Regions from separate parts of the Cytobacillus sp. FSL H8-0458 genome, predicted to be linked through region 1. Evidence: predicted binding sites of a transcription regulator. Region 1 holds the regulator's gene; each other region holds the start of a gene.

Region 1 (10,198 bases):
TGCTGCCACAATTACAGCGCTTAAAGGATGATTCATTTCAGTTGCGTACAATGCTCCTTGGATGGCAAATGCGGATAATCCGATTGCGTCAGTGAAATTGCCCCACTTTTGCCAGTGTTTGAGCAGGTTGTTCGGGAACAGCATTACTGCTGTGATGGATAAAAGGGCAATCTGAAAAAATAACCCCTGTTCCCAGAGGGCAGAGACTGGAACGCCTATTAGCAGGTTTCGGATGGCCCCGCCGCCAAAAGCAGTAACAATCCCGAGGATATATACACCTAAAATATCATATTCTTCTTCCATGGCAACAATTGCACCGCTGACAGCGAAGGCAATAGTGCCAATCATACTTAAAACTTCCCATGTCATATGCCATTTCTCCTCATGATGCAAATCTCTATATCTATTTTTGTCCAATTTAAGAACAAACGTAAATTCTTTCCAAACAATATGATTTTAACACGGAAAAATAGAAATACAACCTTTTTTTATGTATTGGTGCAAAAGCCTATGATTAGCGGTGAGATTAGTATTTGACCAGGTTTTTTGTTATGATCAATTAAAATAAGACTATGAAAGAGGGATGCTGGTTGGAACAAAAGCCAGATTATGAAAAAGTCATTCTTGTCGGCTGCCATACTGAAGAAGATGATCAGCGGTTTGAATATTCAATGGAAGAATTGGAATCCTTAACGGAAACTGCCAACGGGAAAGTTTTAGCTTCGGTGACACAAAAAAGGGACCGGGTTCATCCGTCTACATATATAGGAAAAGGAAAAGTGGAGGAACTGGCTGCTCTTCAGGAAGAAATGGAATCAGATATTATCATTTTTAACGATGAGCTTTCACCAAGCCAGGTTCGAAACCTATCTGCAGAATTGGATGCGCGAATCATTGACCGCACACAGCTGATATTAGATATCTTCGCTCAAAGAGCACGCTCTAAAGAAGGGAAACTGCAGGTTGAATTGGCTCAATTGCAGTATTTGCTGCCGCGCCTGTCAGGCCAGGGTGTCCAGCTTTCAAGACTTGGAGGGGGAATCGGCACAAGGGGGCCGGGTGAGACCAAGCTTGAATCAGACCGCCGGCATATTCGCCGCCGTATTGATGATATTAAGGCCCAGCTTTCCGTCATTGTACAGCACCGGGACAGATATCGTGAACGGAGGAAGAAAAACAAAGCATTCCAAATTGCGCTTGTCGGCTATACAAACGCAGGGAAGTCCACGATTTTTAACAGGCTGTCTGAAGCAGATTCTTATGAAGAGAACCAGCTGTTCGCCACACTTGACCCAATGACCCGCAAGCTGATTTTGCCAAGCGGATTCATTACACTTGTAACAGATACAGTCGGATTTATCCAGGATTTGCCGACTACGCTGATTGCGGCATTCCGTTCCACCCTGGAAGAAGTAAAGGAAGCAGATCTCCTTCTTCATGTAGTCGATATGTCGAATCCAGATTATTACCAGCATGAGCAGACAGTCAATAAACTAATAGAAGATTTGGAAAATGATAAAATACCACAGCTGACGGTATATAATAAAAGAGATCTAAGGCATCCTGATTTTGTCCCGACCGCCAGGACAGAAACGATTCAAATCAGTGCCTTTGAAGAAGATGACCGCAATGAGCTGAAACGGAAAATCGAGCAGATGATCCTGGGGATGATGAAGCATTATCATGTTGAGGTGCCGTCGACAGAAGGGAAACTGCTGTCACAGCTCAAGAATGAAACCATCCTGAGGGAATTGTCATTTAATGAAGACAAAGAACTCTATGTCTGCAAGGGCTATTACCTCGAAGACCATCAGATCTCAGGACCTTTAACGAAATATACAGTATAGTTAGGAGAACATCATGTTTCAACAGTTATCGCAAGGAGAAAAGCTGCAGCCGATTGTAAAAGAAGTGGAGCAGCAAATTTCAGAAGTATTAAAGAACATTGATGAGCGGATTGATGAGAACCAATTCCGTGTATTAAAGAGTTTTCAAAATTTCAAAGTCAGCGACTCTCATTTCATTCCATCAACCGGTTACGGATACGATGATATCGGCAGGGATACATTGGAGGAAATATATGCAGAAGTATTCGGCGGGGAAGCCGGATTGGTGCGTCCTCAGATTATTTCAGGCACCCATGCCATTTCCATTGCACTCTTTGGCATATTGCGGCCGGGTGATGAATTGCTGTACATAACAGGCAAGCCCTATGACACACTGGAAGAAATCGTTGGAATCCGGGGATCTGGCAACGGCTCGCTGAAAGAGTTCGGCATTGGATACAATAGCATCCCGCTGAATGAAGATGGAAGCATCAATTACCCTGCGATTGAAAAAGCCATCAGGCCGAACACGAAAATGATTGGCATTCAGCGTTCTAAAGGATACGCAACAAGACCATCTTTCACAATTGAACTAATAGAAGAAATGATTCAGTTTGTAAAAGAAATTAAACCGGATGTGATTGTTTTTGTTGATAATTGTTATGGGGAGTTTGTAGAGGACAGGGAGCCTTGCCATGTTGGGGCAGACTTGATGGCCGGGTCGCTCATCAAGAACCCTGGCGGCGGGATTGCCAAGACAGGCGGTTATATTGTCGGGAAGAAGGAATGGGTGGAAGCCTGCTCCTACCGAATGACTTCACCGGGAATTGGTGCAGAAGCGGGTGCTTCCCTGTACAGCCTTCAGGAAATGTATCAGGGTTTTTTCCTTGCTCCACACGTTGTCGGCCAGGCGCTGAAAGGGGCTGTTTTTACAGCAGCACTGCTTGAGCGGCTCGGAATGAACTCCAACCCAAAGTGGGACAGTAATAGAACTGATTTAATTCAATCTGTTCAATTTGATGATAAAGAGAAAATGGTGGGGTTTTGCCAGGCGATTCAATTTGCATCACCTGTTAATTCCCACGTAACAGCCTACCCTGCTTATATGCCGGGGTATGAAGATGATGTCATTATGGCAGCTGGTACTTTTATCCAGGGTGCAAGCATTGAGCTGACTGCAGACGGACCGATAAGACCTCCATACGTTGCTTATGTCCAGGGCGGCCTTACCTATTCGCATGTGAAAATGGCTGTATGCATCGCATTGAACCAATTGCTGGAAAAGGGTTTAGTCCAAATAAATTAGGTGAATATAAGAGGGACAGCTACATAGTTAGTTGTCCCTCTCTTTTGCTTTACTGAGAATTATATGAAAATATGAAAGGAAAAAATTTTTTGAAAAAATCATGTTATAAAAACTAACATATTGTTGACAGATTATCTGACATTACATATAATAAATTCAAGAAGTAATTGAAAAGGGGGAGAAATAGTTGACTGGAAGCGAAATTCGCCGTTCCATGCCGCTTTTCCCAATTGGTACTGTTATGCAGCTGACTGACCTTACTGCCAGGCAGATTCGCTACTATGAAGAACACCAATTGATTTCTCCAGCTAGAACTGACGGAAATAGAAGGCTTTTTTCCTTAAATGACATCGATGTCCTTCTGGAAATCAAAGATTTAATTGATCAAGGCGTGAATATGGCCGGGATCAAGCAGCTATTTTTCGTTAAAGAACAGCAAGCGCTAACTGAAACCATGAATAAACAAGCTGAAAAAGCGAGACGCGATCTATCGGATGAAGAAATCCGGAAACTTCTACGCAAAGAAATTGTGCAGGCAGGGCGTTTTAATCGCTCTTCATCCCGGCAGGGCAACATCCACCGCTTTTTTCATTAACAAAGCCGTTTTTAAGCTCGTTGATAATGTCTTGGATTTCCGAGCGCGCATTAACAGAGCAAAAAATAAATTACTCATGTAAATTTAAGGGAGGAACTACCAGTGGCAAAGTTTACTAAAGAAGATATTAAACGTATTGCAGAAGAGGAAAATGTGAAATTTGTCCGTTTACAGTTTACGGATATCCTTGGGACAATTAAGAATGTGGAAATTCCAATCAGTCAGCTTGAAAAAGCGCTTGATAACAAAATGATGTTTGATGGATCTTCAATCGAAGGTTTCGTGCGCATTGAAGAGTCAGACATGAATCTATATCCAGACCTTGATACTTGGGTAGTATTTCCTTGGACTGCGGAAAAAGGCAAAGTGGCACGTCTGATTTGTGATATCTATAATCCGGATGGAACTCCATTCCTTGGCGATCCGCGCAGCAACCTTAAACGCATCCTTAAAGAAATGGAAGATCTTGGATACACTGATTTTAACTTAGGACCTGAACCGGAATTTTTCTTATTTAAGCTTGATCATGCAGGAGAGCCGACTCTGGAGCTGAACGACAATGGCGGATACTTCGATCTTGCTCCAACTGATCTTGGCGAAAACTGCCGCCGTGATATCGTACTTGAGCTTGAAGAAATGGGCTTTGAAATTGAAGCTTCCCACCATGAGGTTGCACCTGGCCAGCATGAAATCGACTTCAAGTATGCGGATGCTTTAACAGCTTGTGACCAAATTCAGACATTCAAGCTAGTGGTTAAAACGATTGCCCGCAAGCACGGCTTGCATGCGACCTTCATGCCGAAGCCATTATTCGGTGTCAGCGGATCAGGAATGCACTGCAATGTTTCACTATTCAAGGAGGGCAAAAATGCATTCTTCAATGAAACCGGCGATCTTCAATTAAGTGATGACGCCCGCCACTTTATTGCTGGTATCGTAAACCATGCAACTGCATTTACAGCTGTGACAAACCCTATCGTTAACTCATACAAGCGTCTGGTTCCTGGTTATGAAGCACCTTGCTATGTTGCGTGGTCTGCTCAAAACCGTTCACCTCTCATCCGTATCCCTGCTTCCCGCGGAGTAAGTACACGTGTTGAGGTGCGGAGCGTTGACCCTGCTGCAAACCCATACCTTGCTATGGCCGTATTATTAAAAGCAGGCCTGGACGGAATCAAAAATAAAATGACTCCTCCTGCTCCAGTGGACCGCAATATTTATGTCATGACAAAAGAAGAGCGTGAGGAAGAGGGAATCAAGGATCTGCCTCCTACATTGGCAGCAGCCCTTGAAGAGCTTAAGAGAGATGAGGTAATTGTTTCTGCTCTTGGCGACCACATTTTCGAACATTTCATTGAAGCGAAAGAAATCGAGTGGGATATGTTCCGTACGCAAGTGCATCCATGGGAGCGCGAGCAGTACCTGAGCATGTACTAAAAAAATATGAAAAACCCCTGGCTGATAAAGCCAGGGGTTTTTTATTATGAAAAATGCAAAAACCCCGTTTTCAATTGAACGAGGTTTTAACTAATTTCTATCTCTGCATCTCTCTATTCTTTATGTCTTATTTTTAAGAAATCGAGACATGTCAGCAATGCATCTCCTCCAAATCCTGCAATCACCGCCAGAAGAACTACCTTTAAGGCAGAGTCAGGATCTGAAGATACGACCAAAAAAACAGCCGCTAAAGCCCCCATAATTACCTCTTCAAAGACCCCCAGATAGATGAATTTCTTTGTCCTTCTGGGTTTAACCATTTTGCCTTCTTTCCGAATATGTCCAACGACACCAACCAGCCCACCAATCAACAAAGCGAAGGTAATGTTCAAAAACATCTTTACTTCACACTCCTAAAGTCGAGATTTTGGACAAGCGACCTTAGGTTGATTCTCGGTGTATTACCATTATATAGAAAGTGGCTATAAAATAATATGCATAAAAATACCGAATTTTCTGAACAATAAATTAGTCATACATGACTGTAACATTATGCTAAAAGAAAGGTATCAGTTACTTTTGTAGGATTTAACTGATAGTACCAGGTAATAGGAACTGATAACCTTCTTAAAATTGGAAAAAACAAAAAGCAGGCAGAGATGCCTGCTTTTAATCCATCTATTAATGCATATGACGGTATACGCCTATAACCTTGCCAAGAATAGAAACATTGCGGAGGATAATTGGTTCCATTGTCGAGTTTTCCGGCTGCAGACGGATAAAGTCTTTTTCTTTAAAGAATCTCTTGACAGTTGCTTCATCTTCCTCTGTCATGGCAACCACGATATCCCCATTATTGGCAGTGCTCTGCTGTTTGACGATTACATAGTCTCCATCAAGGATTCCTGCTTCAATCATACTTTCGCCCATGATTTCAAGCATGAATACATGCTCGTCAGCAGGTGCCATTCTTTCCGGAAGAGGGAAATATTCTTCAACATTCTCAATTGCCGTTATCGGCTGCCCTGCAGTTACTTTACCGACGATCGGAACATTGACTGCGCTGACCTTGGGGATGTTAGAAGCCTCGTCCAAATCTAGAATCTCAATGGCGCGTGGTTTAGTAGGATCTCTCCGGATCAGTCCTTTGCTCTCAAGCCTAGCCAGATGACCGTGAACGGTCGAGCTTGAAGCCAGGCCGACTGCTTCACCGATTTCCCTTACTGAAGGGGGATATCCCCTCAATTTAACTTCTTCTTTTATAAACTCTAATATATCTTGCTGTCTTTTTGATAATTTCACCATCTATACGCACCTCGTATGTGTTTTTTATTGTCTCAATTATAGCATCAATTACCATATGATACAAACATAAGTTCGAATTTATGTTGACACAAAACAAATGTTCGGTCTATAATGAAATCGATAAATACGAACATATATTCTTTCGAGGTGGTATATTTTGCTGAACAAATTGTGGAAATCATATTCTTATGCTATTATTCTCTTCGTTTTAAGCTTGGCAGCATCTTTTATATTGCTCGTGCTCATAGAAACACCTGATACGGAAAAGTTTGTGAAAGTCACTGTTGCAGAAGGTGATACTTTATGGAAGATTGCTGAAAATTTTTCTTCTGAGCATTCTCTGTCTACAGATCAATTTATAAATTGGGTAGAACAAAATAATGGGATAGCAGCTGGAAGGATTTTTCCGGGTGATGAAATTGTTATTCCAGTAAAAGCCCTGCATGACCAGCCATATAAAGAGCTTGCCAGTTCAGACCTTAACGAATAAGGAGAAGTTATGAAAGCAATAATTTACTGCAGAGTTAGTACAACAAAGGATACTCAGGAAACGTCCCTTTCAAGACAGGAAGAAGAGCTTTTGAACCTGGCAGAAAAGCATAGCTTTGAAGTAGTCAAGGTCATACGCGAACAGGCCAGCGGATACGACCTTGAGAGAGACGGTATATTGGAACTTTTAGACTTAATTAAAAAAAAGGATATTAAGGTTGTTCTCATCCAGGATGAAACCAGGCTGGGGAGGGGGAATGCCAAGATTGCGATTCTCCATTGCATCTTTAAAGAAGAAGTCCAGTTATACAGCATCTCGAATAACGGAAAGCTGGAGCTTTCGGAATCAGATTCGATGGTGCTGAGCATCGTAGGAATGGTAGAGGAGTATCAGAGAAAGCTGCATAACATCAAAATCAGACGCGGCATGCAGCGCGCTGTTGATAAAGGATACAGGCCCGAGAAAAACCTAAGTAATCAGGGAGCAAATGGCGGCAGGGAAAGAATAGAGGTGCCAATAGAGGAAATTGTCCGGCTGAGGAAAAACGAGTTAACGTTTGCTGAAATTGCTGCTACGCTTAGGGGGTTTGGCTATAATATTTCCAAAGCAACTGTTCATAGAAGGTATAAAGAACATATTGATTCACTTGCTGAGTAGGGCACTTTTCTTGTCAAAAGTGCTCATTTTTAGTATGATGGCATTTGAGTTTCAGTATTGTTCCATGTCTGAAGCTGATGTATAATAAAAACTTCCATCGGAATTATTCAAAGGTAAACTTTTGATATAAAGGAGTTTTAATAAATGCTGCCTAAACAAAAACTTGCCCGAATTAATGAACTGGCAAAGAAGGCCAAGGAATCCGGACTAACAGAAGCAGAAGCGAAGGAACAGACGTCGCTGCGCAAAGAGTATTTGGAGACTTTCCGCTCTGGTATGTTAAACACGCTGAAAGGCGTTACAATCGTTGACCCGAAAGGAAACGATGTAACTCCGAAAAAGCTGAAAGAATTCCAAAATAAAAACCGCCTTCACTAATACTATAATTGCAAGGGATACACTGTGCTGTATTCCTTCTTTTAATAGAGGAGATGGCATTACTGTTCTATCTCCGCTTTTTTTACATATGCCGGGTCTTTTTGTGTCAATATAGTAACAAACCGGCTTTTTTTGTCCTTTACCTGACCCTATTGGTTGTGAAAAAAAGGGACACCCGATAATATTAAAAGAGTGAAGAATTACTACTCGAAAGGATGTATTGAATGTTTAATCACACAGATGAACTATCCATCAGTTCCATTCGTACTTTATCAATCGACGCCATTGAAAAGGCGAACTCCGGCCATCCGGGCATGCCAATGGGAGCTGCTCCAATGGCATATACACTTTGGACACGCTTCATGAACCACAATCCGAAAAATCCAGAATGGTTCAATCGTGACCGTTTTGTCCTTTCTGCCGGACATGGCTCTATGCTTTTATACAGCCTTCTTCATCTTTCCGGCTATGATGTTTCCATGAATGATATTAAAGAGTTTAGACAGTGGGGAAGCAAGACGCCCGGCCACCCTGAATTCGGCCATACACCTGGTGTTGACGCAACAACAGGCCCATTAGGACAAGGTATTGCTATGGCTGTAGGTATGGCGATGGCTGAACGCCACCTGGCTGCAACATACAATAAAGACAACTTCAATGTTGTTGATCATTATACATACAGCATCTGCGGAGACGGAGACCTTATGGAAGGCGTATCGGCTGAAGCTGCTTCCCTTGCTGGGCACTTGAAGCTGGGCAGATTGGTTGTTCTTTATGATTCAAATGATATCTCACTTGATGGAGACCTTGATAAGTCTTTCTCTGAAAGTGTTGAACAGCGCTTCAAGTCATACGGCTGGCAGTACATCCGTGTAGAAGACGGCAATGATCTTCACGATATCGCAAAAGCAATTGAAGAAGCGAAACAGGATGAAAGCCGCCCGACAATGATCGAAGTGAAAACAGTCATTGGCTACGGTTCTCCAAACAAATCAGGCAAATCTGATGTTCACGGCGCCCCTCTTGGTGCTGATGAATTGAAATTAACAAAAGAAGCTTATAAATGGACATTTGAAGAAGACTTCCATGTTCCACAGGAAGTATATGATCACTTTAAGCAGCAAGTTGTTGAAAATGGTACGAAAAAGCAGCAGGAATGGGAAGACCTTTTTGCTCAATACAAAGAATTTCATCCTGAGTTAGGGAAACAGCTGGAGCAGGCGATCAATGGTGAGCTTACTGAAGGCTGGGATAAAGACATCCCAGTTTATGAAGAAGGAAAGAGCCTTGCAAGCCGCGCTTCTTCCGGAGAAGTGCTAAATGCTATCGCTCAGAACCTGCCTTCATTCTTTGGCGGTTCTGCTGACCTTGCAGGCTCCAACAAAACAATGATAAAAGGAACGGGTGACTTTACGGCTGAATCATTTGATGGCCGCAACATCTGGTTCGGTGTACGTGAATTTGCAATGGGCGCTGCTTTGAATGGAATGGCGCTTCACGGCGGATTAAAAGTATTCGGCGGAACATTCTTCGTGTTCTCTGATTACCTTCGCCCGGCAATTCGTCTGGCTGCTCTTATGAACCTGCCTGTAACGTATGTATTCACACATGACAGTATCGCTGTCGGTGAAGACGGCCCAACGCATGAGCCTGTAGAACAGCTTGCTGCATTGCGTGCAATGCCAAACCTATCTGTTGTCCGCCCTGCTGACGGAAACGAAACAGCAGCTGCCTGGAAAACAGCAATTGAATCAACAAACAAGCCAACTGCATTAGTATTGACCCGTCAAAACCTTCCTACCTTAAAAGGAACGGATTCAGAGGCATACGAAGGTGTACAAAAAGGTGCTTATGTTGTTTCACCAGCCTCCAACAGCAATGCGGATGTATTATTGCTTGCTGCAGGATCAGAAGTCAGCCTCGCAGTTGAAGCTCAAAAAGCGCTTGAGGGCGAAGGCATCCATGCATCTGTAGTAAGCATGCCTGCCTGGGACCGCTTTGAAGCACAAACAAAAGAGTACAAAGAAAGCGTGATTCCTAAGACAGTCAAGAAACGTCTTGCCATTGAAATGGGATCTTCACTTGGCTGGCACCGCTATGCGGGAGACGAAGGCGATGTTCTTGCCATCGATACCTTCGGCGCATCTGCACCAGGTGAAAAAATTATGGAAGAATACGGATTCACAGTAGACAACGTTGTAGCA
Region 2 (10,198 bases), 1.8 Mb from region 1:
AGCCTTTCGGAGCTGCCAGCTGGATATGGTCAATTCCTTTAAAGGAAAAACTCATTTTTTCTCCTCTTTTCTTTTAGGCTGAAGATAATGAAAAGCACAGCATGCAGCTGTACTTTTCTAATGTATTAGTAGGCTTCTGTTACAACGTTTTCATCAACCTGCAATTCAGGTTCTGTTGAATTGATAATTTCCTCGATTGTAAAGCCTTTAGCTACTTCAACAAGCTTTAAACCGGACTCGGTGACATCGATGACTGCCCGCTCAGTTATAATGCGGTCAACGACGTTTTTACCAGTTAAAGGCAGGCTGCATTCTTTAAGAATTTTTGAATCACCATTTTTATTAGTGTGATCCATAATCACAATGATTTTATTGGCGCCATGAACGAGATCCATTGCACCGCCCATCCCCTTGATCATTTTTCCGGGAATCATCCAGTTGGCAAGATCTCCTTTTTCTGAGACTTCCATCCCGCCGAGAATGGCAATATTCACATGGCCGCCCCTGATCATTGCAAAAGATTCAGCACTATCAAAATAAGATGATCCCTGGATGGCTGTAACTGTTTCTTTTCCTGCGTTAATTAGATCCGGATCAACTTCACTTTCTGCAGGATACGGGCCGATTCCCAGTAATCCATTTTCAGATTGCAGGACCACTTCCTTATTATTAGAAATATAATTGGCAACCAATGTTGGCATACCGATTCCCAAATTCACGTAAAAGCCATTTTCAATTTCCTTCTCAGCCCGTCTCGCAATTTTTTCGCGTACTGCCGCTTTATCGTTACTCATGACACCCTCTCCTTCCGTCACTGGTATTTATTTCTTCACCGTCAGTCTTTCAATGCGCTTCTCCTGTTTTCCTTCAATCAGTGATTGAACATAGATGCTCGGGGTATGAATATAATTCGGATCCAGTTCACCAATCTCATAAAGCGTCTCCACTTCTGCAATTGTCACTTTGCCGGCTGCTGCAATCATCGGATTGAAGTTTCGGGCTGTTTTATGATAAACAAGATTGCCCATCTTATCGCCCTTCCATGCTCTCACAAGGCTGAAGTCTGCTTTCAGCGCTTCTTCAAGGAGATATTCCTTGCCGTTAAACAGCTTCGTCTCTTTCCCCTCTGCAATTGGGGTCCCTACTCCAGCCGGTGTGTAAAAAGCAGGTATGCCTGCGCCGCCTGCACGGATTTTCTCAGCCAGTGTTCCTTGAGGGAGCAGCTCTACTTCAATTTCCCCTGAAAGAACCTGTCTTTCAAACTCTTTGTTTTCCCCAACATATGAGCCAACCATTTTCTTAATTTGTTTATTTTTTAAAAGCAGTCCAAGTCCCCAATCGTCAACACCGCAGTTATTCGAGATGACTGTCAGATCCTTAACCCCTTTTTCAACTAAAGCCAAAATAAGGTTTTCCGGAATTCCGCACAGACCGAAACCGCCAACCATAAGGACGGCACCATCGTGAATTTCCTGAACCGCTTCACTGAAGGAAGTATAAATTTTCTTCACTTCAATCGCTCCTTTCATTAAAAAGTACTTATTTTTACTAACTAGTATCAAAAACGGCTATGCAAGCTCCACTACTGTAGCTACCCCTTGGCCTCCGCCAATGCAAAGAGTTGCAAGGCCTTTCTTTGCCTGTCTTTTTTGCATCTCATGAATTAGGGTTACGAGGATTCGTGCTCCGCTTGCGCCGATTGGATGTCCGAGTGCAATGGCCCCGCCATTAACATTCAGAATCTCCTTGTTAAAACGAAGCTCCCTGTCAACTGCCAGCGCCTGGGCTGCAAATGCCTCGTTTGCTTCAATAAGCTCTAATTCATCCATGGAAACAGATGCCTTTTCAAGCGCTTTTTTTACTGCTGCAACAGGACCAATGCCCATGATGCTCGGATCTACACCTGCACTTGCATTTCCTTTAATCGCCACTAATGGCTTAAGCCCCAGTTCATCTGCTCTCTTTCTGCTCATAACCAGCAATACAGCCGCCCCGTCATTAATCCCGGAAGCATTTCCGGCTGTTACGCTGCCATCTTTCTTAAACGCCGGACGCAGGCCTGCGAGCTTTTCAGCAGTTGTCCCTTTTTTCGGATACTCGTCTGTATCAAAAACAATCGGATCCCCTTTTCGCTGAGGAATTTCAACCGGAACGATTTCATCTTTGAATTTTCCTTCTTCGATTGCCTTTGCCGCCTTTTCCTGGCTGTCTGCGGCAAATTTGTCCTGTTCTTCCCTGCTCAGCTCATATTTCGAGCAAAGATTTTCAGCCGTAACTCCCATATGGTAATCATTAAAAGCACACCAGAGACCGTCTGAAATCATCGAATCTATAAGTTTTTGGTCACCCATTTTAAAGCCATTTCTTGCATTTTTCAGTATGTAAGGCGCCTGGCTCATATTCTCCATGCCGCCTGCAATCACTGCTTCGGCATCGCCGGCCAAAATGGCCTGTGCTGCTAAATGGACCGCCTTCAGCCCTGAACCGCAAACTTTATTAATCGTCATTGCGGAAACGCTTTCAGGAAGACCCGCTTTAAGAGCTGCCTGCCTTGCTGTGTTTTGGCCCAGGCCTGCCTGCAGGACATTTCCCAGGATTACTTCATCTATTTGATCCGGTGTTACACCAGCTTTTTCAAGAGCGCCTTTTATTGCAATCGCCCCAAGCTCTGGTGCTGATACATCTTTTAGACTTCCATTGAAACTGCCGATTGCTGTCCGGACAGCGCTGACTATTACAACTTCGGTTTGTGCCATCTCTCTCATCCTTTCAAAACATCTCTTTGCTTATATTCGTGCAGGGATATCAAAATTCCTTTTATTTTGTCAAAATTTCTATTATTCTTGCAATCGAAAATACTTTCCTAATACAATAAATTTAAGGATATCGAGAAAACGCTTACCAAAAATTAAATTATGAAACGGGAGAGGAAAACATGACGCTTGCATTTCCAGATAAAGTAACAATTATTGAAGTGGGCCCGCGGGATGGACTGCAAAACGAAAAGTCGTTTGTACCGACTGAAGTTAAGAAAGACTTTATTAAAAGTTTAAAAAATGCAGGATTAACAGAATTGGAGCTTACTTCATTTGTGTCTCCTAAATGGGTTCCGCAGATGGGGGATGCAGCTGAAATTACGGCAGATTGTCTTGATGCAAATACAAGGGATATCGTGCTTGCCCCGAACCGCAAAGGCATTGACAGAGTATATATGACTGATTGCCGGGCTGTTGCCGTTTTCGTTGGTGTAAGCAATACATTTAACAAGAAAAACATCAATAAAACTACTCAGGAAAGTATGGATGAACTAAAGCCGATTATCGGAGAACTGAAGGAGAAAGGTTACTTTGTCCGTGCCTGCATCTCAACGGCATTTTATTGTCCGTATGAAGGAGCCATCGATCCTGAAGATACAGTTGGACTATGCCGCCAATTTACAGAGGCAGGGGCTGATGAATTAAGCGTGGCAGATACGATCGGAATGGCTGCTCCCCATGAATCATACATGCTTTTTTCCCGTTTAAAAGAAGAGTTTCCAAATACTCTGCTGACTGCTCACTTCCATGACACAAGAAAAATGGCCCTCACAAATATTTTTGCAGCCATGCAGGCAGGTGTCGACCGATTTGACACATCCGCCGGCGGACTTGGCGGATGCCCATTTGCCCCTGGCGCTGCAGGCAACGCTGCAACAGAAGATGTTGTTTATATGCTTGAGCGCATGGGAATTGAAACCAATGTTAACCTGGATCAATTAATGGAAGCTGTAAAAATTGTTCAGCCTCATCTTTCCAGGCCGATTGAAAGCACCTATTTCAGGCTGAATGCTCAAACTGTCCAATAGTATTACAGCTTTCGATGAATAATGCCCCCTTTTTTATCGCATCTTATTAGATGAAAGCATCTGTCGAATTCAGGTTCAGCTGCAGCCATTAAAAGGGGGATAATCCGATGAGCCACAAACGCGATAAAGGATCCAGCCAGAAGGGGAAGCCGAATTCCGATACAGTCAGCCAGACGATTGCTGCCGAGGAATTGGAAAAGGCGATTCATCCAACTAAAAGACAAAACGCACAGCAATAAGCCGCCGCAGGAGCGGCTTTTTTTGTGCCGCGAGCCCTTCATAAAATTTCAGTTTGTCCCGGCTCACATCTCTGTTTTAATTTTATCCAGAATGGTAAAATAAAGTAAAACTTCAATCAGTGGGGATTTCCCGTGATTGACTGCGATAAAGAAAAAAGATGGAGGGATGGGTTTGAGAAGGTTTTTTCGTTATTTATTTTCCATCGTTCTCTTTCTTTCATCACTCGGCGTCTATTTTACAAATAGGCTTATGTTTATGAAAAAGAAGGAAGATGACTTTATTTTAGAAAGGGAGAAGGAGTCCGGCAGACTTGATCTGATCAAGTATGAAAGCCTCCCGAAAAGAGAAGTGCTTATTCCTTCCCCATTTGGCTATAACTTAAAAGCCGTGGCTGCTGAACCCCATAAAAACAGCCGCTATATCATTATTTCACACGGTGTTACGGAAAATAAAATGAACTCGATTAAATATATGAACCTCTTTCTGGAAAGGGGGTTTAACGCTGTAATCTATGATCATCGCCGCCACGGAGAATCCGGGGGAAAGACGACAAGTTACGGTCATTATGAAAAGTTTGATCTAAAAGCAATTGTTGATTGGCTTAAAGCGGAAAAAGGCCCCGATATCCAGATCGGCATTCATGGTGAAAGCATGGGGGCTGCCACCATGCTCCTTTATGCGGGAATGCTTGAAGACGGTGCCGACTTTTACATTGCCGATTGCCCTTTTTCTGATTTTAAGGAGCAGCTGGCTTACCGTTTAAAAACCGAGATGAAGCTGCCCGCTAAACTCTTTTTGCCTGTTGCTGATCTATTCCTGCGGATGCGGGAGAAATACTCCATTGCAGACGTTTCGCCTATTTCCGTTATAGACAATATAAAGAAGCCCATCCTGTTTATCCACAGTGAAAAAGATGATTTTATTTTGCCGACCATGTCCGAAGCTTTGTATGAAAAGAAACAAGGCCCTAAAAAACTTTACCTTGCTGCCAATGGGATCCATGCCCAATCCTTTAACGAAAACAGAGAGGATTATGAAAAAGTCATTGACGAGTTTTTGGAGCAGTATGTCAGCAGCAAAGATACTTTATCACAATAGAAGCAGCTGGCTTCAGTGTAAGCCAGCTGCTTCATATAAGATTTTCTAATTTTTCTTTTTCTTTATGATTTCCTTTCCATCTGCCGACAGCCCTCTTGCAGTATGAAAATCTCCCATTTTAAAATAATAGCGTTTGTTTTCTTTTTTGATAATAGCCGCTTCTTCGAATTTCTCTGCCTTGCCGGCTACCTCTACTTTTTTAATATCTCTGCTTTGAATTTCACCAAAAATTATTGGTAATCTGTTTTCCAGATTACCTTCCTTATCGTAATCATAGAAGGTATCTGAATAAACGGTCATATGTTCATTCTCATAATGCTCCCAATGGTTATGGCCCTCATTTTTCCAGCCCTTTTTGTCACTGCCTTTCAAATAGGCAGCTGCCATGGCCTCGACCTCATTTTGCCCATCATTCTGCTGCGTTAAATACAGCAGTATGACTCCATCTTTTACCTTTTCTTTATGTAAGACTTCTTTTACATTGAATGGAATTCCATCATCAATCGCCTGGCCCATTGTTGCTGTACTGCACCCCGACAAAATCAGGAAAGCTGCCGCCAGAAAAAATAACTTCCACTTCATTCAAATCTCCCCCAATCAGCACTCTCTTCACCCATAATGACAAACATCCTGTTATCTAACCTTTTACTAATATATTAAAACCTTATTTTCCAGAATTTTGGAAGGGTATTTTTACCTATCTCAGCCTATTAAAAAGACCGCCTTCCCTCAGCGGCCGTCTGCTACTTCATTATTATTTTGTTTTATCAATAAAGCTCATTCTTGGGTTTAAATACTGATTCGGGCTTTTTAACTGATAGCAATTTGCCTTCTCTGAAAAGTCTATCGTTAATCTTTCATCCAAAAATACTTCCTTGGATTTTTCCACATATACGCTGCCGGTGTTTGTTTTGATTTCCCTGTCATCTTCATCCAGCTCTTCAACAAGCCAGAGTGCCGCGACTCCGCTTACCACACAGCCGCAGCCGTCTATATCATACTTTAGCTTTATGAATCCATCTTTGCCGGCAATCCGTCCCGATAATTTTTCTGCCGCCAACTCAGTTAATGTTATTTCCATGTTGTAAAACTACCTCCCTTTGCATATGCTGATTTTAACACAGATAGGCATAACTTGCTTCTGAAAGAGACAGCTGCTATTGAGCCGCCTAATAAAGATTTTTAGAAAGGATGATTGGATATGTCCAAGGCGCAGATTAAAGTAATGGATAATGGATCGCTGCGTGTAACAGGTGATGTAGAGTTAATTGATATGGATGGCAATAAATTCGAAACAAAAAAAACCTTCTCCCTTTGCCGCTGCGGAAGATCCTTGAAAATCCCATTTTGTGATGGCACTCATAAAGGAACTTTCCAATCCTGTGTCCGCGCGGAGAAAGCTTCCGATGACAAGCAATAAGGGTGGAAACGGGGACAGTCATCCCCGTTTTTTTTCATTTTTTATTCTTGCGGGTGTTGCTCTTTCATTCTGTATAATCCCTTGAAGCCGTTCCCGGTCCCTGTCCGTACTGTCTTCCCCGGCCCCTGGTGCGATATTGGACATTGGCAGCTGTTCCAGTTCTTTTCCTCTAGGCATATTTCATACACCTCCCTGCTGTTAAGGTGCTTCCCTCGTCCAAAAATACCCGTTTTAAATTCATCCATTTCAGACAGCACTACTCTTCCGTGAACCGCGCATCCGCTATATCGTTAATGGAAATACGGTGAATTTCCCCAAACCGATCAACAACATGAAGCTTTTGGCCAAAGTCATCCCAATAATGAATGCTCCCGATAACCAGTTCATAATTTCTGCCCCTGTAATGTGTAAGTGTAACGTTTTTTTGAAATTCCATTGCTTCCGAAAGAATTTCATTCATATATTCAAGCTTCTGCTCATCCAATTCCCGCTTTTGCTCGTATGTGTCTTCCTTTGCCCAGTCTCTTAAGAGCTTTACATGTTCCGGCAGCATCATGGAAGTCCATTTAATTCTGCCCCGATCGCGAATCATAAGCTGACCCTCCTTTTACATTTTATGGCCGCCAACCAATGTCGCACGGTGTTTGGCGGTTCCTGCGCCTGTATAAGAGACGGCTCTCAGAAGAGCTCCTCCTCCAAACTTGGAGCGGATCCGGTCGACAGTATAGCCGAGCTCCCTTTTTTTCCAGCCATCCGAGTCGAACAGACTCAGCTGCATTTCGCAGTCATCCGTAATATTGCCGAGGGAAATGGAAATCTGCCGTACTGTTTTCCCCTCATAATTCTCGTCAAAAAGCTCGAGGCAGACCCGATAAAGATCCATCGTAATATTGGTTGGCTGATCAACTGTCCTGGAGCGGTAAAACCCCCCTCCGAATTCATCCTGGCTGTAGCCAAGACCAAAGCTGATGGTTCTGCCGGCTTTGCGGTGGCTGCGGGCCCTTCTTGCCACTTCTTCACACATCTCAAGGACCACATGCTTAATTTCCTTTTCCTCTTTGTAATCCCTCAGTAAAATCTGGCTTTTGCCGAAGCTGATCTGCCCTGCCATAATCGGCGCGCCTATTTCCGACAAATCAATACCCCATGCATGGTGATAGAGCTGATTGCCCATAATCCCAAACTTCTTCTCGAGCTTAGCCAGATCATAGCGGGCAAGCTGGCCGACTGTAAAAATCCCCATTCCATTCAATGTCTTTTCAACACGGCGGCCGATGCCCCACATTTCCCGTAACGGCGATATATTCCACAACTTTGTTTTTACATCTCCATACGTCCATTGTGCAACTCCCTTTTTTTTCGCCTCAAGGTCCAGGCACAGCTTTGACATTAGCAAATTAGGCCCTATTCCTATGGCACAGGGAAGCTGAAATTCCCGTTCAATATCATCTTTTATTTTCCAGGCAATCGTCTGGGCATCACCCCAGAGATGCACTGCGCCGTCTACTTTTATAAAGCTTTCATCGACACTGTACGTATGGATGGCTTCCTTGGGGACATATCGGTTAAACACTCTGGTGATTTCAGTGGAGATTCTTAAATAAGTCGCCATTTTCGGCTCCTCAACTCGAATGCGCGAATCATTGGGGACCTCAAAAAGACGGGACCCTGTCTTTATTCCAAACTCTTTTTTCATTCGTGGAGAGGCCGCCAGAACAACGCTCCCCTTCCGTTCCACATTCCCGGCAATTACAAGATAGCAGTCAAGAGGATCCAGACCAAGCATGACAGCAGAACAGCTTGCATAAAAGCTCTTCATATCAACACACAAAATTTGATTGTTCGGCATTGAGCTGTAATCAACCATGACTTCGACATCCTCCTTCAAAAAAAAGCGTAAGGCGCTGCTTATCAGCTTCTATGCTGCATAGCCCCTCTGAGAAAAAATATATATCGCAAGAACATCTGTTCTGTATATGTATACCCATTATATTAAGCGAATATGCGTTCGGTTTCAATGGAAATTTTACGCGGTTTTTCTTAAAAGTGGTTCTTTCTCCCCGGGACAGACGCCTCACCAGCCAAAAACAAAAGAAGCTGCAGGCATTTGGCTGCAGCTTCTGAGCTTCTTATTTTTGATTGAATGCGCGTTTTCCAATTTTTTCGAACAGTCCTGGAAAAAGGGCATAGATAATGCTCCCCGCATTCATCCACCGCGGAAGGTTGATTTCCCTGACAGGCCGTAGCATGGCATTGACTACCTTGAGGGCCACGTATTCGGGCTTAAGCATATATTTGCTTACATTTTTCACGTATGTGCCCTTTTCATCTGCAATAGTAAAGAAATTGGTTTCAATCGGTCCGGGGTTAACTGCCGTCACAAACACATTGCTGTCAGTAAGCTCCATCCGAAGGCTGTTTGTATAGCCAAGAACCGCATGTTTGGTGGCGGAATAGACACTCGATTTCGGTGTGGCCATTTTGCCGGCCTGTGAAGCGATATTAATAATATGGCCGCTCCTCTGTTTCCTCATCACTGGCAGCACCATGCTCGTGCAGGCCATTAAGCCAACAACGTTTACATCAAACATTCCCTTTATTTCTTCAACTTTTGCTTCATGCGCCTCCCTGAAAACACCGAAACCCGCGTTATTCACAAGAACGTCTATGTGACCAAACCGGGCAATGATCTCTGAAAAAACAGCCGAAACTTCGTCAGTGTCCGAAACATCAAGCTTCTGCACATGAACATCAACTGAATAACGCTTCCGCAAGTCTGCCTGCAGCTCCTGCAATTTGTCAAGGCGGCGGGCAAGAAGGACAAGATTTGCTCCCCTCTCGGCACAAAGGACGGCCATTTGCGCCCCGATTCCGCCTGATGCACCGGTGATAATCACATTTTTATTTTTTAATCTGTCTGACAATCAAACCACCTCTTTTGATGCGGAATACAAGAATGCTTCCTCCTCTTTATTTATATAAATCTCTCCTATTGAATGCAAATAGTCAAGCTGTGCGACTGTTTCGGAAATGGTCAGGGAAAGCTCCTTCTCATAAACCTTCGGAAAAAGGCGGCGGCATACCTCAAAAACAGTAAGCGATTCGGACTCAAGCCATGCCTTTACTTTCATCGCCCGCTCATGCTGGCGGCCAAGCCTTTCGTTTATTAACTCATTCACATTTGTAATATCCTCTCCATGTCCGGAGTAAAAAAGGGATATCGGCAGCTGGCGCAGCTTTTTCAGAGACTCGTTATACTGAAGCTGCGGCTTCGGCCTTTCCGCATTGCCGGAAAGCGGCGGCTCCAGGATAGGATTAGGTGAAATGTGTGCAAGCAAATGGTCTCCTCCAAGGAATACACCATCTTTCTCTCTGAACAAACCTATATGGCTCTGTGCATGCCCGGGGGTCTCCATTACCGCCCAATCGTTAAGCCCTTCAGGCTGGCTGCCTTCCTTCAGCTCTCCTGTCAGGGTACGATTGCAGGCATAGCGCAAAGTTTTTTTCATTTTGTTAATAAAGGAAGCATACCTTTCAGGGATTCCAAATTCATTAAACAGTTTTATGTAAAATTCATCATGAAATTTTAGAAATTC
Region 3 (10,198 bases), 330 kb from region 1:
AGCAGAGTAGGAGAACTCATCTCAGTCCATGTCATTCCAAGACCGCACAGCGAAGTTGAAAGAGCACTATTATCAAAAAATATCGGTGAATAAGTATGATCAGCAAAAAGCAGAGTGTTATGGCAAAAAACACTCTGCAGGCGCTATACATGCGAAATAATAACTGCAGAGACAGAAAACCTCATATCCTGGCTCTATTAACCTCTCATATGATAGGAATGGAACCGGGATTTTCATACCTGAAAAAGATAATACAGGAAGATATTACACTTAGAATGGCTGCTGAAGAAGAAATGCTGACCCAATTTCCGCTTGAGGAGTTAGTTTTTCTGACCGGAAATGACGATTGGATCTCTGCTTCCATGATTAATGATCAGCTTCTTGATCATTTTGATGAAATACTTTTGCCTATTCTATCTTTTTCTTTAATAGCAGATCTATTAACCCTTAACGAACAAAGGCCTTTGGTGCGGCTCATACTAATGGGTTTATTAAAAGGGAAACGGGTCACGGCTTTGAAGGCAGGAGGTGATCCTTTCAGCCAATATTGGAAACTGAAAGGAATGGATAAAGGTCCGGACTTGTTAAAAAGAAAGCTTAATGGGCAGATGGCAGAGCTGAAGATGCTTGGCATCAGATTAATAGATTTCAATGATGGGGCAGACTTTACTGTTCAGCAAATGAAGAAAACAGTTATTTCAGATGAGACAGTCCGATTTGCGTATTTTAGCAAGCTTAATCAGATAACTGTTCCAAAAGGGGCTATCGTAACCCCCCTGGCAAGAGATACAGCAAAGGAACTTAAGATCGAAATTATTTTACTTTAAGGAGTAGGTCTTTATGCAAATGGGAATAGTGGTTGGCCGTGTAACTGCCACAAGGAAAGATGATAATCTGGTGGGCACAAAACTATTAATTACCCAGCCTATAGGATTGGACGGCTCAATGTTACCGAACCCCATTATAACCGTTGATACTGTTGGTGCCGGCATTGGCGAGAAAGTCATCTATGTGACTGGAAGCATGGCATCAAGAGCGGTTCAGAATAAAGATGCTCCTATCGATGCTGCCATTATCGGAATTATTGACAGTGTGGAAGGAATGGAAACAGGGGGTTAATATATGGATGCAAAAAATATCAAAAAAGCAGTGCAATACCGCAAGCTTATTGATGTATTGCTTGATTCCAGCCAGTATGCCGATGTAGTTCTAAAAGGGGGATACTTCATTAATGTGATCACCCGGGAGATATATGAAGCAGACGTTGCGATGAAAGGCGAATATATTTTAATGGCAGGGGATGCGAAGGACTTAATTGGGCCAAAAACGAAAGTGGAAAACATTCAGGGGAAATTTGTTTGCCCAGGGTTCATTGATTCTCATATGCATTTTGAGAGTGCGATGCTGACTTGTACGGAATTCTCCAAGCTTTCCATTCCGACAGGAACCACCACGCTGATTGGTGATCCGCATGAAATTGGAAACGTCCTGGGTGTTCACGGAATGCAGGCAATGATAGAAGAAGCTAAGACACTTCCAAACCGGGTATTATTCACAGTGCCGTGTGCTGTGCCTGATGCCCCGGGGCTTGAAACCTCCGGCTTTGATGTGACCTCAAAGGATATGAAACAGCTTTTGGCAGACCCATATGTGCAGGGCATTGGGGAAATCCAAAGCTTCAGCAATATCGGGCCGGTATATGAGCATGCCCCGGAATTAATAGACGACCTTGTTGCCGCAGTTTCATATGCAAACAGCATAGGGAAAACCGTTGAAGGGAACGCGCCGGGATTGTTTGGCAAAGAGCTTGCCGCCCATATTATCAGCGGAGGGAACCATGTGTCCTGCCATGAAACTACGACGAAAGAAGAAACAGTCGAAAAGCTTCGCAATGGTGTAAGTGTGTTCATGCGTGAAGGCTCTTCACAAAGGAATATGGCAGACTGCATCAGGGCTATTACAGAGAATGGACTGGATTCCCGCCGTGCAATCCTTGTTTCGGACGATATGGTGCCTGCTGATCTGTTAAATTTCGGACATATGAATGATATCGTCCGCAGAACCATTGCAGTAGGGATTGATCCAGTGGAAGCCATCCAAATGGCGACTATTAATCCTGCCACCCACTTTGGCTTTAAGGATGTAGGTGTTATAGCACCAGGCAAGAGAGCAGATGTCGTCGTGATCAGCGATCTGAACAATATGACTATTGATCAGGTATACCTGGCAGGGAAAAAAGCAGCTGAAAAAGGCGAATTGACTATAGATATTGCTCCTTACATATATCCGGAAAGTGTGAAAAAGTCAGTGAAGCGGAAGCCTGTAACAGTGAAGGAACTGGCTATTGAAGCTTCAGGCAGCCGTGCAAAAGTAAGGGCAATTGAAGCGATACCTTTCCAGAACTTAACCGGCGGAAGCGAATATATGCTGAATGTCAAAGAAGGCATTGTGCAGCCGTGCCTAAAGCAGGATGTTCTGCCTCTTTTGGTTGTTGAACGCCACGGCAGAACTGGAAAAATCGGCAAGACGTTTCTTCATGGCTTTGATTTGAAAAGCGGAGCCATAGCAGAAAGTGTTGCTCATGATACACACAATATCATTGTTACAGGAACTAACTACGAAGATATGGTCATGGCGGTGAACCGTGTAATTGCCATGGATGGCGGAATAGCCATGATAAAGGATAGCAAAGTAGTAGGTGATCTTCCTCTCCGGATTGGCGGTTTAATGACAGATGAATTAACCGGAAAAGAAATGAGTGAAAAGGTCGATGAATTGTCGCAGCTTGCCAAAGAAGTTCTTGGCTGCGGTATGGAAGTTCCCTTTATGCATTTATCATTCTGGTCATTGGTAACAAGCCCGAAATGGAAAATTACAGATATGGGGCTTATTGATGTAGATAAGTTTGAGGTTATCCCGACCATTATCAATTGATCATTAAAGCGGCTTTCTATGCCGCTTTTCATATAGTAAAAGATACAGCAGGTTAAGGAGGAATACCATGGGAGTTAAGCTTGTCGATTTAACGCAGGAAATTTACCAGGGGATGCCTGTTTTTCCCCTTCATCAGAAAACAATGATCTTCCCGAATATCTCCCACGAAGAAAGTGAAAAGCAAATTGGGTTTATGTTTGCAACTAATAATCTATTAATCAATGAACATGGTCCAACTCATAGTGATGCAACTTATGAATATGATCCAAACGGCCAATACATCGATGAAATGCCGCTTGAGTATTTTTACGGGCCAGCAGTTTGCCTTGATGTATCCCACATCCAGCCCCATCAATATATTACAGACCGTGATCTCGAGGATGCACTGAGGAAATCACAGCAGTTTATTGAAAAAGGAGATATCGTCCTCCTCTATACAGGCCACTACAATCGGTCTTATGGTACTGACAGATGGCTCACCACTTATACCGGCCTGGATTATCAGGCAGCAAAATGGCTGGCTGAAAAAGGTGCGGTCAATATAGGCATCGATGCCCCGGCCATTGACCATCCGGATGATGCAAAGTACTCCGGACATCTTATTTGCCGTGAATACGGAATAACCAATACGGAAAATCTCTGCAATCTCGACCAGATCGCAGGCATGCGGTTTCTTTATTTCGGACTCCCGCTCAGAATTCGGAAAGGAACGGGATCTCCGATTCGCGCGGTTGCAGTTTTCATTGAATAACAACAAAGGCTGGTGATCAAATGAAAGAGGTTTTTAACAGAGGCAAGATCAGGGACGAAATTATTATCCCGCCGTATGAAGGAAGAAGCGCACTGATTCACAAAGGGGAAGAGCTGATTATTATTGATATGGAAGGAAAACAGGTTGGGGACTTTGTCTGCTTTAACTATGAAGATCCCGGGGAACATGTTTCACCTGTCCATATGCGGGCTTCACTAAGCAGCATACGGCTTAAAACGGGAGACTGGCTTTACAGCAACCGCCGCCGTCCGCTAATGCAGCTGTTGGAAGATACTGTTGGTAAACATGATTTCTTCTTTCCGGCATGTGATTATTACCGCTACAAAGTTGATTTCGACAAAGAGGACCACCCTAATTGCCATGATAATATTGCGGATGCATTGAAAAAGTATAATATCCATCCTTCGGTTATTCCGGATCCCATTAATATCTTTATGAATAATGTCCTTGATGATGCCGGGGATTATGTCATTGCAGAACCTCTTTCCAAGCCTGGCGATTACATAAGGCTGAAAGCACTGTGCGATGTGGTCATTGCCTGTACCACGTGTTCCCAGGACATGGCGCCTGTTAATGGGTTTAAAGTGACCCCTATTAAAATGCAAATTATGGAGGCAGATTAATGAATGATATTCAGTTTCTTCAGCATCTGCTCCAAATTGACAGCTCCAATCCGCCCGGAAACGAGCATTTAGTGACTGAAGCTTTTATTAACAGATGCAAGCAAAATGGTCTGCCGTTTAAAGTGACCATGCTTGATGGGACCCGAAGCAATTTTGAAGTTACGCTTCCCGGAAAAATCGGTAAACAGCTATTCTTATGCGGCCATATGGATACGGTTTCACCAGGAACAGGAGAATGGGTACACTCCCCTTTTTCAGGGGAAATCGCAAATGGCCGGATTTATGGCAGAGGAGCTTCTGATATGAAAAGCGGCCTTGCAGCAATGTTCCTGGCATTGGAGGAGCTGTATCTCACCAATACTGATCTACCTGCAGACGTTACCTTTCTGGCAACAGCCGGGGAAGAAGTTGACAGCTGCGGTGCCAGGGTTTTTTTAAAAGAAAATGATAGCCGAAAAATCGATGCACTTGTCATTGCCGAACCGACAAATGAAAAAATTGTGATTGGCCATAAGGGAGCCCTTTGGCTTGAAATCACAGCTTATGGAAAAACCTCTCACGGGTCGATGCCGGAACAGGGAATCAATGCAGTAGATCATATAATGAAAATAATCCGTGTATTGAATGAGATGAAAATTGAATGGAAGACAGAAAAGAAGCCCCTCGGACAAAGCAGCCTGGCTGTTACCATGATTGAAGGCGGAGTGCAGACCAATGTGATTCCTGATAAATGCACTATCAGAGCAGATATTAGAACAGTTCCCCCTCAATCCCATTCCCATTTCATAAACAAGCTAAAATCCAAACTGGATGTTCTATTGGATCAGGGAGAAATTTATAAATACAGGGTTGAAACCCTTCTTGACCGTCCATCTATCTTAACTGATCCTGCTCGGGACATTATTCAAATTGCGCAGATGGTAAAGGGCGAATCGGAAGCGGACCATTACGGGGTGTCCTACTATACAGACGGTGCCGTACTTAATCCAAGGAGTGAAATTCCTACCCTGATTTATGGTCCGGGTGATGAAAAGCTCGCGCATCAGCCAAATGAGTGGGTTAGTCTGGCGGCATTTCAGCGCTCCATTCAATTTTACAAACAGCTTATAATGTCATATGGAAAGCTGGAGCCGGCAGAAGGCAGTCCAATGCGAGGGAGAGGAAGAAATTGAGCAGTATCCTGATAAAAAACGCTGAAATTATTACAATGAATGCCTCTGAAGAAATCATTTTCGGAGATTTATTTATTGTAGATGACCGCATTGCCGAAATTGGACAGAATTTAACACATAAAGCGGATAAAGTAATCGATGCCACCGGAAAGACGGTCATTCCAGGCTTTATTCAGACACATATCCATCTGTGCCAGACATTATTCCGCGGGCAGGCTGATGATTTGGAGCTTCTTGATTGGCTGAAGCAGAAGATCTGGCCGCTTGAGGCATCACATGATGAAGAGTCCATCTATTACTCTGCGATGCTCGGAATTGGCGAATTGCTCCAGAGCGGAACAACAACTGTAGTGGACATGGAAACCGTTAATCATACCGAATATGCCTTTCAGGCCATTGCCGAGAGCGGCATACGGGCACTTGCCGGAAAGGTTATGATGGATAAAGGGGATGAGGTCCCTGTTCCGTTAAGAGAAAATACCTCCAAATCCATCCAGCAAAGCGTGGATCTCCTTGAAAGATGGCATAACCGTGATAACGGACGCATACAATATGCCTTCTGTCCCCGATTTGTCGTTTCCTGCACAGAGGAATTGCTGACAAATGTCAGGGATCTCTCTGCACAATACAACGTAAGGGTCCATACTCATGCATCCGAAAATGCCAGTGAAATTCTCCTTGTTGAAAGGGAACTTGGCATGCGGAATGTAGTCTATCTGGACAGCATTGGGCTTGCAAATGAAAGGCTGATACTGGCCCATTGCGTTTGGCTTAATGAAGAAGAAAAAAGAATCATCAAAGAGCGGGGCGTAAAGGTCAGCCATTGTCCGGGATCCAATCTAAAGCTGGCATCTGGTGTGGCAGAGATTCCATCATTATTGGATCAGCAGGCTTTTGTCAGTTTGGGGGCTGATGGGGCTCCCTGCAATAACAATCTGGATATGTTCAATGAAATGAGATTGGCTGCCATCATTCAGAAGCCTGTGCACGGACCAACAGCAATGAATGCGAGAACCGTCTTCAGAATGGCGACGATCGGCGGAGCGAAGGCAGTCGGAATGGAACAGGAAATCGGAAGTCTGGAGCCCGGAAAGAAAGCAGACCTTGCTATCCTTAATCTGAATGATTTTCACGTATATCCGTCATTTGATATCGATACTATCTCGAGAATAGTCTATTCAGCCACACGTGCAGATGTAGAATCTACCATCGTCAACGGTAAAATTGTGATGGAAAATCGGAAGCTGAACACAGTCGATAAAGAAATGGTTTTAAAAGAAGCGAACTACAGTATAAAAAGGCTGCTCAAAAGATTAGAGACAGCAGTTTATTAATCTTCTATTTCGGCTGAAAGCAAATCAGCCGGTTTTTTTATGGTAAAATACGGTAAAGGGGTGTGATGTTGTGAAATCCGAAATTTTAGATCATGCAAATCTCATGCAGGCATCTGAGTTTATTGCAGAAATGAACGCTTTGCCAGAGTGTCATATAGGGTATTTGGGGACCAGTCAAAACGATATTTATCAAAGTCTGGAAGAAATGAATCGTGATGCCGAATCAGCTGCGTTTATTGTCCGGGAGGGTGATGCTCTTGCTGGTTTTCTGGGTGCAGATGCCGATCTTAATAAAGGGACAGCGGAGTTATGGGGACCTTTTGTACAGGAAAATGAGTTTATGCGACTACTATGGGAAAAAGCACTCCATTATTTTGAAGGAAAGCTGCATACATACTTTTTATTTGCTGATGCATCCAACCGTACTGCTGCCGAGTTTGCATCAGAAAACGGATTCATGCTGCAATCGGCTCATACATACATGGAACTGAAAGATAATTCAAGCAATAGTTTAAGAAAGGTCAGTTTATTGCCGATTCACTTTCATAGTGAATTTATTCATTTGCACGATGCCTTATTTCCTCAAACATATTTTTCAGGAAAAGAGATTATCGAAAGAATGAATGATGATCATAAAGTCTATACATGTCTTGATGCTGATGGATTAAATGGCTATTTATATGCAGAATACAATCGTGAAGAAAAAGAAGGAAGCATTGAATTCTTTGGTGTGGATCCCAATAAGCGCAAGAAGGGGATTGGTCGGAATTTGCTTGAAATGGCGATTCATGATCTTTTTGCGAATAGTGGAGCCAAAAGCATTAAGCTATGTGCAGGAACAGCAAACGGGAAAGCGCTGTCTATTTATAAAAAAGCAGGGTTTAAAGTTGAGAGATCATTGAATTTTTATAAGCTCGATATTCGGGAATAAGAGCAATAAGTTAGTGTGCTCTTATGTTTTTAGGTAATATATAAGTAACCAGATAAAATAGGAGGGTACAAAATGGCTATTGAAAACCCAAGCAGGGACGAAATCGGTGTGCTTCTAAAGAAGGCAAAGCGGATTGCTGTTGTAGGATTAAGCGGAAATCCTGAACGTACATCCTACATGGTATCAGAGGCGATGCAAAAAGCTGGATATGAAATCATTCCGGTTAATCCGTCTGTTGATGAAGTACTTGGTGTAAAGGCAGTGCCGAGTCTTAAAGACATCAAGGGGCATGTGGATATCGTTAATGTATTCAGGCGATCTGAATTTCTTCCGGAAATCGCGCGGGAATTTGCTGAAATAGATGCTGATATCTTCTGGGCTCAGCTTGGAGTGGCGAACCAGGAAGCATATGATTTTCTAAAAGAAAAAGGGTACATTGTCATCATGGACCGCTGCATTAAAGTTGAACATGCTCTGACGAAGTAAACTAAAGCATGAGGTCTCTATAAGATCTCATGTTTTTTATTTTTTATAGAATCCCTGTAAATAAAGGGTTCGTGTAACGGAAATAATCATGATAAATCTCTTAAATCTCAAGATCTTATTTGCCAAAACCAAATAAATAGATAAAATAAAGCATAGACCATCCTAATTTATATGGTAAAATATAAATACAGAACACCTGTTCGAACATTGTTTTTTCACAAAGAAAATTGGCTGTACAGCCGAATTCTTATATGGTGTTCCAATGCCGCGATTTTCGGCGGCAAGTGTTTTTGCAGGAAATGAAAGGGGTATGTTCGTGGCAAGAAATCAGGAAGCTTTTGACTACAATGATGATGCCATACAGGTACTCGAAGGGCTTGAAGCGGTTAGAAAACGCCCTGGGATGTACATTGGAAGTACGGATGCAAGGGGTTTGCACCATCTTGTATATGAGATTGTCGATAATGCTGTCGATGAAGCACTGGCAGGTTACGGGGATCATATCATTGTCAGAATACATAAAGATAATTCAATTAGTGTACAAGATAAAGGACGCGGAATGCCTACAGGTATGCATAGAATGGGCAAGCCGACTCCGGAAGTCATATTAACTGTCCTTCATGCAGGGGGAAAGTTTGGCCAGGGAGGCTATAAGACGAGCGGCGGGCTTCATGGTGTTGGTGCATCTGTCGTCAACGCCCTTTCCGAATGGCTTGTGGTTAAAATTAAACGTGACGGCTTTGTATATGAACAGCGTTTCGAGCTGGGCGGCAAGCCGGTGACTACACTGGAAAAGACCGGAAAGACAAATCAATCAGGGACTACCATTCATTTTAAGCCGGATCCGTCGATTTTTTCGACAACCACATATAATTACGAAACGCTTTGCGAGCGTCTTCGTGAATCTGCTTTCCTTTTAAAAGGAATGAAAATAGAAATTATAGATGAGCGTAATGATTTTCATGACGTTTTTCACTATGAAAACGGCATAGAAGCATTTGTAGGATATTTAAATGAAGAAAAGGATGTTCTGCACCCTGTCGTAAGCTTTGAAGGCGAAAGCAATGGGATTGAAGTGGATTTTGCTTTTCAATTCAATGATGGTTACTCGGAAAATGTCCTTTCATTCGTCAACAACGTCCGCACAAAGGACGGCGGTACGCATGAGGCTGGGAGCAAAACTGCGATGACTAGGGCTTTTAACGAATATGCCCGCAAAGTGAATCTTCTGAAGGAAAAGGATAAAAACCTGGATGGAGCGGATCTGCGTGAAGGATTCACGGCGATCATCTCTGTTCGTGTTCCTGAAGAGCTTCTGCAGTTTGAGGGCCAGACGAAAGGCAAACTGGGGACCAGTGAAGCACGATCTGCTGTTGATTCAGTTGTTTCTGAGCATTTGTCTTATTTCCTTGAAGAAAACCCGGAGACAAGCTCTCTGTTAATTAAAAAGGCGATAAAAGCTTTCCAGGCAAGAGAAGCGGCCCGCAAAGCACGTGAGGAAGCAAGAAGCGGGAAAAAGCGGAAAAAATCGGAAGCAATGCTTTCCGGAAAACTGACTCCTGCACAATCGCGGAACCCTCAAAGAAATGAATTATATCTCGTTGAGGGTGATTCTGCCGGGGGGTCTGCCAAGCAGGGAAGGGACAGGCGTTTTCAGGCTGTACTTCCGCTTAGAGGTAAAGTAATCAATACAGAAAAAGCAAAGCTTGCGGATATTTTTAAAAATGAAGAAATCAATACCATTATCCATGCAGTTGGGGCAGGCGTTGGCGCGGATTTTAATCTGGAAGATGTCAACTATGATAAGGTGATCATCATGACAGATGCCGACACTGATGGGGCGCATATCCAGGTGCTCCTGCTCACGTTCTTTTACAGGTATATGAAACCGCTGCTTGAAGCGGGAAAGGTATTCATTGCGCTGCCTCCTTTATATAAAGTCAGCA

What was found. The regulator LexA, encoded in region 1, represses DNA repair genes until DNA is damaged. The targets are predictions, from matches to a motif close to CGAACATATGTTCG.
Region 2: a site for LexA is predicted at 8,600-8,613, ahead of NYE23_RS02465 (Y-family DNA polymerase). Genes of this name have one in related genera too.
Region 3: a site for LexA is predicted at 8,442-8,455, ahead of parE (DNA topoisomerase IV subunit B). Genes of this name have one in related genera too.

What each region holds. Positions count from the first base shown of each region.
Region 1 is NZ_JBBOBR010000001.1:2,337,410-2,347,607, reverse strand. It holds gene NYE23_RS11405 (trimeric intracellular cation channel family protein) at 1-369, opposite strand, end outside; gene hflX (GTPase HflX) at 591-1,847, shown strand; gene NYE23_RS11395 (methionine gamma-lyase family protein) at 1,861-3,132, shown strand; gene NYE23_RS11390 (MerR family transcriptional regulator) at 3,320-3,727, shown strand; gene glnA (type I glutamate--ammonia ligase) at 3,830-5,164, shown strand; gene NYE23_RS11380 (DUF4257 domain-containing protein) at 5,278-5,562, opposite strand; gene lexA (transcriptional repressor LexA) at 5,846-6,469, opposite strand; gene yneA (cell division suppressor protein YneA) at 6,627-6,959, shown strand; gene NYE23_RS11365 (YneB family resolvase-like protein) at 6,969-7,616, shown strand; gene NYE23_RS11360 (DUF896 domain-containing protein) at 7,761-7,994, shown strand; gene tkt (transketolase) at 8,219-10,198, shown strand, end outside.
Region 2 is NZ_JBBOBR010000001.1:502,955-513,152, reverse strand. It holds gene NYE23_RS02525 (VOC family protein) at 1-55, opposite strand, end outside; gene NYE23_RS02520 (3-oxoacid CoA-transferase subunit B) at 126-794, opposite strand; gene NYE23_RS02515 (CoA transferase subunit A) at 822-1,511, opposite strand; gene NYE23_RS02510 (acetyl-CoA C-acetyltransferase) at 1,569-2,756, opposite strand; gene NYE23_RS02505 (hydroxymethylglutaryl-CoA lyase) at 2,936-3,844, shown strand; gene NYE23_RS02500 (hypothetical protein) at 3,952-4,083, shown strand; gene NYE23_RS02495 (alpha/beta hydrolase) at 4,256-5,182, shown strand; gene NYE23_RS02490 (hypothetical protein) at 5,228-5,764, opposite strand; gene NYE23_RS02485 (iron-sulfur cluster biosynthesis family protein) at 5,937-6,263, opposite strand; gene NYE23_RS02480 (CDGSH iron-sulfur domain-containing protein) at 6,384-6,602, shown strand; gene NYE23_RS02475 (hypothetical protein) at 6,621-6,779, opposite strand; gene NYE23_RS02470 (YolD-like family protein) at 6,859-7,194, opposite strand; gene NYE23_RS02465 (Y-family DNA polymerase) at 7,210-8,469, opposite strand; gene NYE23_RS02460 (SDR family NAD(P)-dependent oxidoreductase) at 8,732-9,526, opposite strand; gene NYE23_RS02455 (MBL fold metallo-hydrolase) at 9,527-10,198, opposite strand, start outside.
Region 3 is NZ_JBBOBR010000001.1:2,009,758-2,019,955, reverse strand. It holds gene NYE23_RS09855 (BMC domain-containing protein) at 1-93, shown strand, start outside; gene NYE23_RS09850 (hypothetical protein) at 120-827, shown strand; gene NYE23_RS09845 (EutN/CcmL family microcompartment protein) at 841-1,119, shown strand; gene NYE23_RS09840 (adenine deaminase) at 1,123-2,934, shown strand; gene NYE23_RS09835 (cyclase family protein) at 3,002-3,685, shown strand; gene NYE23_RS09830 (urea carboxylase-associated family protein) at 3,706-4,329, shown strand; gene NYE23_RS09825 (M20 family metallopeptidase) at 4,329-5,501, shown strand; gene NYE23_RS09820 (5'-deoxyadenosine deaminase) at 5,498-6,835, shown strand; gene NYE23_RS09815 (GNAT family N-acetyltransferase) at 6,906-7,766, shown strand; gene NYE23_RS09810 (CoA-binding protein) at 7,839-8,252, shown strand; gene parE (DNA topoisomerase IV subunit B) at 8,569-10,198, shown strand, end outside.